Regions from separate parts of the Marcopretia estuarina LEGE 06307 genome, predicted to be linked through region 1. Evidence: riboswitches for the same ligand, from Rfam matches in the RefSeq annotation. Region 1 holds a riboswitch; the other holds the start of a gene.
The links. Region 1 has a riboswitch for cobalamin ahead of ACWJI3_RS04175 (HupE/UreJ family protein). Riboswitches for the same ligand answer to the same signal wherever they lie in the genome.

Region 1 (3,396 bases):
GGTGGGGGAAGCGCTGCCCCAGGGTGTTGAGCCCGGGCCGGGCCGCCAGGGCCGTGATCACCCGCAGCCGGTCACCGCTCACCCCTTTGCTCTCGAGCCGTTCCAGCACCTGCACCAGGCTGCCGGCGGTGGCCACCATCGGATCGAACACCAGCACCCCCACCTGGGGGCCGATTGTTTCGGGCAGCGCGTCGTAGTACCAGGAGGCCCTGGCATCAGCTTCATTGCGGCGCAGGCCGACGTGGGCGACCCGGGCCGTGGGCAGCACGGCCTGGGCCCCCTGCCACAGCCCCAGGCCCGCCCGCAGGATCGGTACCGCCAGCAGGGGCACGCTGCCGTCCACCACGCTGCCTTCGGTGCTGGCCAGCGGTGTCTGCACCGTCACCCGCTGATGGGGCAGCCAGTCGCGCACGGCTTCATAGGTGAGCCAGCGGCCCAGCTCGGCCATGGCGGTGCCGAACAGAGAGGGGGGCGTGTCCTGGTCACGCAGCAGGGTCAACCAGTGACCGATCAGGGGATGGGGCGGCACCACCACCCGCAGGGACATGCTCATGTCGATCGCGTCGCGGCCGTGGCTGCCATAACTTGAGGGCCCACGGTACGTGTGTTCTTGCCCCCCTTCACTCGCCCCGGTTGGCTCAGCTCCCTGCTTGCCCTGCTGGTGGTCACGGTCGCCTGGCTGGGTCTGGTGGGCCCCCTGGCGCCGGCCCTGGCGATCACGGCACCGGAGCTGCGCGGCCAGCGGGCGCTGAAGGATCTGCAGCCCGCTATGCATGGCCGCAACCTGCAGCAGCAGGAGTTTCTGAAGGCGTCGATGCAGGGCTTCGACCTCAGTGACACCAACCTGCGCGGTGCCGTGTTCAATTCCAGCGATCTGCAGGGCAGCAATCTCAGCGGCGCCGACCTCGAAGACGCCGTGGCCTTCGCCACCCGCTTCGACAACGCCGACCTCAGCGGTGCGGTGCTCCGCAACGCCATGCTCATGCAGAGCCGCTTCACCGGGGCCACGATCGAGGGGGCCGATTTCAGCGACGCCGTGCTCGATCTGACCCAGCAGAAAGCCCTCTGCGCCAGGGCCGCAGGCGTCAATCCCCGCACCGGCGTCAGCACGGTTGAAAGCCTCGGCTGCCGGTAGATTGGCTCGTCGGTTCCAGGGGATCCATCCCTTGGAGGCAAGGGGGAAAGTCCGGTGCAATTCCGGCGCTGTCCCGCAACTGTGAAGCCTGTTCCCCGAGTCCTCGTGGCAGGGCCAGTCAGAACACCCGCCGGCGTTTCAACCCATCCAGTTCCGGCGAGGACCGGTCGAGCCATGTTTCTTCAACCCCGGGCTGCTGGCCCAGGCCTTCGTGCGGCCCAGCCAGCCAGCCCTCTTCAGTTTTCTGGCGCCCTGCAGCTCGCGCCACTCCTGGTCGTGCCGCTGCTGCTCGTGCCACTGCTGCTCGTGCCACTGCTGGCCACCCCCGCAGCTGCCCACCACCTGATGGAAACCTTCGCCCTGAAGGAGGGCCCGCTGGCGGGTCTGCTCAGCGGCATCGGTCATCCGCTGCTGGGTCCGGATCACCTGCTGTTTCTGCTGGCGCTCGGCCTGGTGGGCCTGGTGCAGCGCCTGCGCTGGGTGCTCGCTCTGCTGGCCGTGGGGCTTACGGCCACCGGCCTTGGCCTGCTGCTGCCGGCCCTGCCTGGCGCCGAAGCGCTGGTGGCGCTGTCGCTGGTGGTGGTGGGGCTGGTGGTGATCCAAAGGTTGCCTGTCTGGACCCTGCTGCCCGCTTTCGCCCTGCACGGCTATGTGCTCAGTGATGCCGTGAGTGGCTGGCAGGCGGCCTCCGTCGTTTGGTACCTGCTGGGCCTGCTGATCAGCCAGGGCGCCCTGCTGTGGCTGGCGCTCACGTTGGTGCAGCGCTGGCGCGCGGGCCTCGCTCCGGCGCGGTTGATGCTGGCGGCCGGCGTGCTGATCGGCGTCGGCTCCACGTTCGCCTGGTCCGCGTTGGTGCCCTGAGATGACAGCCTCCATGCAACGGCGTCTGCCTGTCACGGTGGTGACGGGCTTTCTCGGCGCGGGCAAAACCACCTTGCTGCGCCATCTGCTCACCACCAGCGGTCTGCGCCTGGCGGTGCTGGTGAATGAATTCGGCGAAGTCGGCATCGACGGTGACCTGCTGCGCAGCTGCGGCTTCTGCCCGGAGGAGGAGCTCGATGGCCGGCTGGTGGAGCTCGCCAATGGCTGCCTCTGCTGCACCGTCCAGGACGATTTTCTGCCGACGATGCAGAAGCTGCTGGCGTCCGCTGATCGTCTTGACGGCATCGTGGTGGAAACCAGCGGCCTGGCGCTGCCCGAGCCCCTGGTGCAGGCCTTCCAGTGGCCCGACATCCGCACCCGCACCCGCGTCAACGGCGTGGTGACGGTGGTGGATGGTGAAGCGCTGGCCGGCGGCAGTGTGGTGGCCGACCCCGCCGCGCTTGAGCGGCAGCGGGCCGCCGACCCCAGCCTCGATCATCTCTCCGACCTGGAGGAGTTGTTCGAGGACCAGTTGCGGGCGGCTGATCTGGTGCTGGTGAGCCGCGGCGACCGCCTCATGCCTGCAGAGCTGGACCGGGTGCGCGGGCGCCTTCAGGCCTCCTGCCGCCCCGGCGCCCAGGTGTTGCCAATGCAGCGCGGTCAGGTGCCGCCCGAGCTGCTGCTGGGCCTGGATCGCCCAGCCGTCGCGCCGGCTCCTGGCCCCCATGGCGAGGCCTCCCACGACCACCATCACGATCACGATCACGCTCATCACAACCACGAGCATCACGACCACACCCACGTGCCCATGCAATCGGTGGCGATTCAGCTCGCTGGCTCCTTCGATCGTGAGGCCCTTGAAGCCACGCTCCTGGAGCAGATCCAGCACCAGGCCCTGCTGCGCCTCAAGGGCTGGCTGATTCAGCCCGGCAAACGACGGCCTCTGCAGATCCAGGCGGTTGGTCCGCGGCTCGATTGCTGGTACGAGGACCACGACGCACAGAGGGCAGCCCCCGCAGGCCCGATAGCCCCCGCTCCCAGGGAGATTGGCTCCCCTGGCAGCCCCCACGAGGGTCGGATCGAGCTGGTGGCGCTCGGGCTGCGTGTCGAGCGCAGCTTGCTGCTGCAGGCGATCGAAGGCACCCGACGCAGGCAGGTCAGCGCCAGCCGGGTCTGAGCAGGCTCGCAGCCAAGCTCAGGCGGCCTGTCTGCGATCCATTCGATGGCGGCTTGTCTGTGATCCATTCACAGTCTTCCCAGGTGTGCCATCCACTTCCAGCCGACCCAATCTTCCAGCCGACCAAATCCGATGGTCGGTTCAGTCCAGGGGGATGTCCCCCTGGGCACAGATGCCGTCCCAGCAGAGGGCCTGATCCTCGCTCCAGCGGGCCTTCACCGTC
Region 2 (3,396 bases), 640 kb from region 1:
GAGCGTAGGAATCAGGGTTTAGCTACCCACGTCGAAAGGGTGCGACCGGAAGTAACAAATGTGACCCGAAGAAAGACCGTTGGATCAGTGGATGGGGGAAACACCCAGGAACGAGAACCGCTCAGGCCGCTTGTCTGTCGTGGCTGGGGCATGAGAAGCGGGCTCTGCCCTGTGGAATGGCACGCCAGACAGATTCCCCGCAGGCAAGGCAACCCAAAGAAAAAGCGACCATCAGCAGGGCTGATGATCGCTGAGGGCTAGATAGAGGGAAGCGTTCAGCGGCTGGGGCGGACCCGGACTGGAACGAGAGCCGGCTGCATCAGACCGCCGCCGGAATTGTCGTCGTCAGAGTCGGTGGTGAGCCAGAAGGCCAGGCCGAACAGGGCGATGACGCCGGTGAAAAGCAGAAGTTCGACCATGGCACCCAACCGGTATCCAGCAACGTTAGCCAGAACCTGAGGGCTGACTGTGTCGATGACTGCGATTGGTGCTCAGCTCAGGCGGCGCCGGCGCCGGCGAGCAGACCGATCGGCCCCAGGGCCAGCAGCGCACCCACCACGGTGAGCAGAACGGCAAGACGCACGGTCCAGGCGGTGCCGAGCCGGCGCAGCAACAGGAACGTGACCCCCACGGTGAGGCCGGAGGCCAGCAGGGCTCCCGCCCACCAGCTGCTGGCACCGCTGGCTTCATGGCCGTGCAGCATCGCGTGGATCGCCACCGCCACCGTCACCACGGTGCCGGCCGCAGGAATGGAAGGAGGTTGGCCAGAGCGGCGGCTCATCAGGATCAGCACACCCAGACCCGAAACCGCCAGTGCCGCCAGCAGCTCAGCCACGGGCAGGCCGCCGCCGCTGACACCGAAGAACGCCCCGATCACGGCACCGGCCAGGGCGAACAGCAGGAGCTGGGCACTCACGAACGACGAGGCCGCACCCACGCCCACCAGCAGGAAGAGGTGGTCGAGGCCGGTGAGGGGATGGCTGAAGCCACCCGCCAGGCCGGCTCCTGCCAGGCCGTGGGCGGAGGCGGGCAGGGTGCCCAGCAGGCTGAGGCCAAGACCGGCGCAGCCGGCCAGCACCAGATCTCGGCCTGACGAGGACTTGAGGGAAGCGAAGGGCATGGTGAACTCCGGTCCGCGCCGGGGATTGAAGGGGGAGGAGCAGGGGCGAGCGTTCTGGCTGAGGGCCAACCTGTTGATGGGGCCCATCACAGCTGCGGGACAGCGCCGGAGTGACCACCACGCCTTCGGACAAGGGTGATGCTGGCACCGGACTTTCCTCGTTGCCTCACCGGGGTGCGCACCGGCAAACCACTGCGGGGTCAGTATGAAGCCAGCCCCGCCGCCCGGGAGTTCAACGGCAACCTTTGGATGCGGGGCCTCAGGTTGAAGGGCTGTCTGGCGAAGAGCGTCAGGAAAAGCCCTTGCCGGCCGCACCGCTGGCGACGCAGGCCCGCAGCTGACGGCGCAGCTTGTCGTGATCGAGCTCCTTGCCGATCAGCACCAGCTGGTTCTTGCGCGGTCCTTTCCAGTCGGTGTCGTCGATCGAGAAGCGCTTGCCCGCCAGGTGGAACACATGGCGCCGCTCGCTTTCGCTGAACCAGAGGATTCCCTTGGCCCGGAACACCCCGGCCGGCATCTGGTTGTCGAGGAAGTTCTGGAACTTGCGCAACGAGAAAGGCCCCTCGGCAGCGAAGGAGAGCGAGGTGAAGCCTTCGATCGCCAGATGGTCGGCGGCATGGACGCCGTCGCCATGGGCGTGATCGTGGCTGTGGTCATGGCCATGGCTGCTGTGGTCGTGGACGTGGACGCACTGGCCATGGTCGTGGTCGCAGGCGCTGTGGTCAGCGGTGTGGTCAGCGGCAGTGGCGTGGGTTGCGGCGGCACCCTCGGCCGCGCCGGCGCTGTGGGCATGGCTGTGGCCGTGATCGTGATCGTGGTCATGGCCGTGGTCGTGGCTGTGCGCCTTGGCCTCGCCGGCCTGGTCCGCCACCACCCGATCGGACTCGAACAGCCCCACGCTCAGCAGCAACGGCAGCGGCACCTGCCCGCTGACCGAGCGCAGGATGCGCGCGTCCTTCTTCAGCTCGCGCAGGCGTGATTCCACCTCCACCAGCCGCTCCTCCGCCACCAGATCGGTCTTGTTGAGCAGCAGGATGTCGCCATAGATCACCTGGGCGCGCCCCACCTCGCTCGCCATGGTGGAGTCGTCAAAGTTCTCCGCATCGATCAAGGTGATGATCGAATCGAGCCGGGTGGTGTCGCGCAGCTCGCTGCCGAGAAAGGTCATCGCCACCGGCAGCGGATCGGCGAGGCCGGTGGTTTCCACCACCAGGTAGTCGACCGGATCGGGGCGATCGAGGATGCGCTCCACCGCCTCCAGCAGTTCGCCGTTGATCGAGCAGCAGATGCAACCGTTGCTCAGCTCCACCATGTCGTCGCCGGTGGCGATGATCAGGTCGTTGTCGATGCCGATCTCACCGAACTCATTCACCAGGACGGCGGTCTTGATGCCGTCCTGGTTGCTGAGGATGTGATTCAGCAGGGTGGTTTTGCCGGCGCCGAGAAAGCCGGTGAGGATCGTCACCGGCAGGCTGGTGATGCCGGCCTCCGCCATGGCGGGGATGGGCACCGTCGCAGGGCCGTCGGCGCGGACATCGGTGGCGTGGAGATCACTGGCGGTGCTGGTCATGGCGATGGCGGCCAGGGCGGAGCTGATCCCACCAGTCTGGCGCCTGGCCTCTGCGAGCTGGCTCGCTGATGCGGCCGGTTGCAGGCTGGCAAGCGGCCAGGGCGCGGCCAGGAAGCTGCCGTTCCTACGCCTGACGCGGCGCGATCACGGCTGGGCGTGGCAGGGTTGGGAGGAGCCCCGTGCGGGCCGCCCCCACAGGCGGCCACCCTCCAGGCGCAGCTCTGTTCGGAGGCCCGGCGACGATGAAGTTCAAGGACTACTACGCCGCCCTGGAGCTGGAGCGCGACGCCGATGGCGACGCGATCAAGAAGGCCTACCGGCGGCTGGCCCGCCGCACCCACCCGGACGTGGCCAAGGAGCCCGGTGCCGAGGAGCGCTTCAAGGAGATCAGCGAGGCCTACCAGACCCTTTCCGATCCCGAGAAGCGCCAGGCCTACGACGACCTGGGCCGCCATGGCAGCGGGGAGGACTTCAGCCCACCGCCCGACTGGGAGAGCCGCTTCCGGCGGGAGGGCGGCCAGCCGGCCGGTCAGGACGTGGATCTGGCCGATCTGTTCGAGCAGATGGGCTTTGGCGTTTCTGGCGGCGCCGGTGGGTTTGGTGGCGGTTTCGGTAGCTCCGGCGGTTTCGGCCAACAGGCTGGCGGCTTCCCGGTCCGAGGCCAGGACCTGGAGGTGACCACGGAACTGACGCTGGAGCAGGCGGC

Region 2: it holds a riboswitch for cobalamin, as region 1 does, so the genes downstream of both, ACWJI3_RS00955 (HupE/UreJ family protein) here and ACWJI3_RS04175 (HupE/UreJ family protein) in region 1, are expected to answer to the same signal.

What each region holds. Positions count from the first base shown of each region.
Region 1 covers NZ_JBSJOY010000001.1:820,315-823,710, reverse strand. The annotation lists gene upp (uracil phosphoribosyltransferase) at 1-553, opposite strand, end outside; gene ACWJI3_RS04180 (pentapeptide repeat-containing protein) at 605-1,135, shown strand; cobalamin riboswitch at 1,129-1,284, shown strand; gene ACWJI3_RS04175 (HupE/UreJ family protein) at 1,412-1,996, shown strand; gene cobW (cobalamin biosynthesis protein CobW) at 1,998-3,173, shown strand; gene ACWJI3_RS04165 (hypothetical protein) at 3,315-3,396, opposite strand, start outside.
Region 2 covers NZ_JBSJOY010000001.1:182,010-185,405, reverse strand. The annotation lists gene ACWJI3_RS00960 (hypothetical protein) at 276-419, opposite strand; gene ACWJI3_RS00955 (HupE/UreJ family protein) at 497-1,120, opposite strand; cobalamin riboswitch at 1,148-1,329, opposite strand; gene ACWJI3_RS00950 (CobW family GTP-binding protein) at 1,410-2,615, opposite strand; gene ACWJI3_RS00945 (DnaJ C-terminal domain-containing protein) at 2,933-3,396, shown strand, end outside.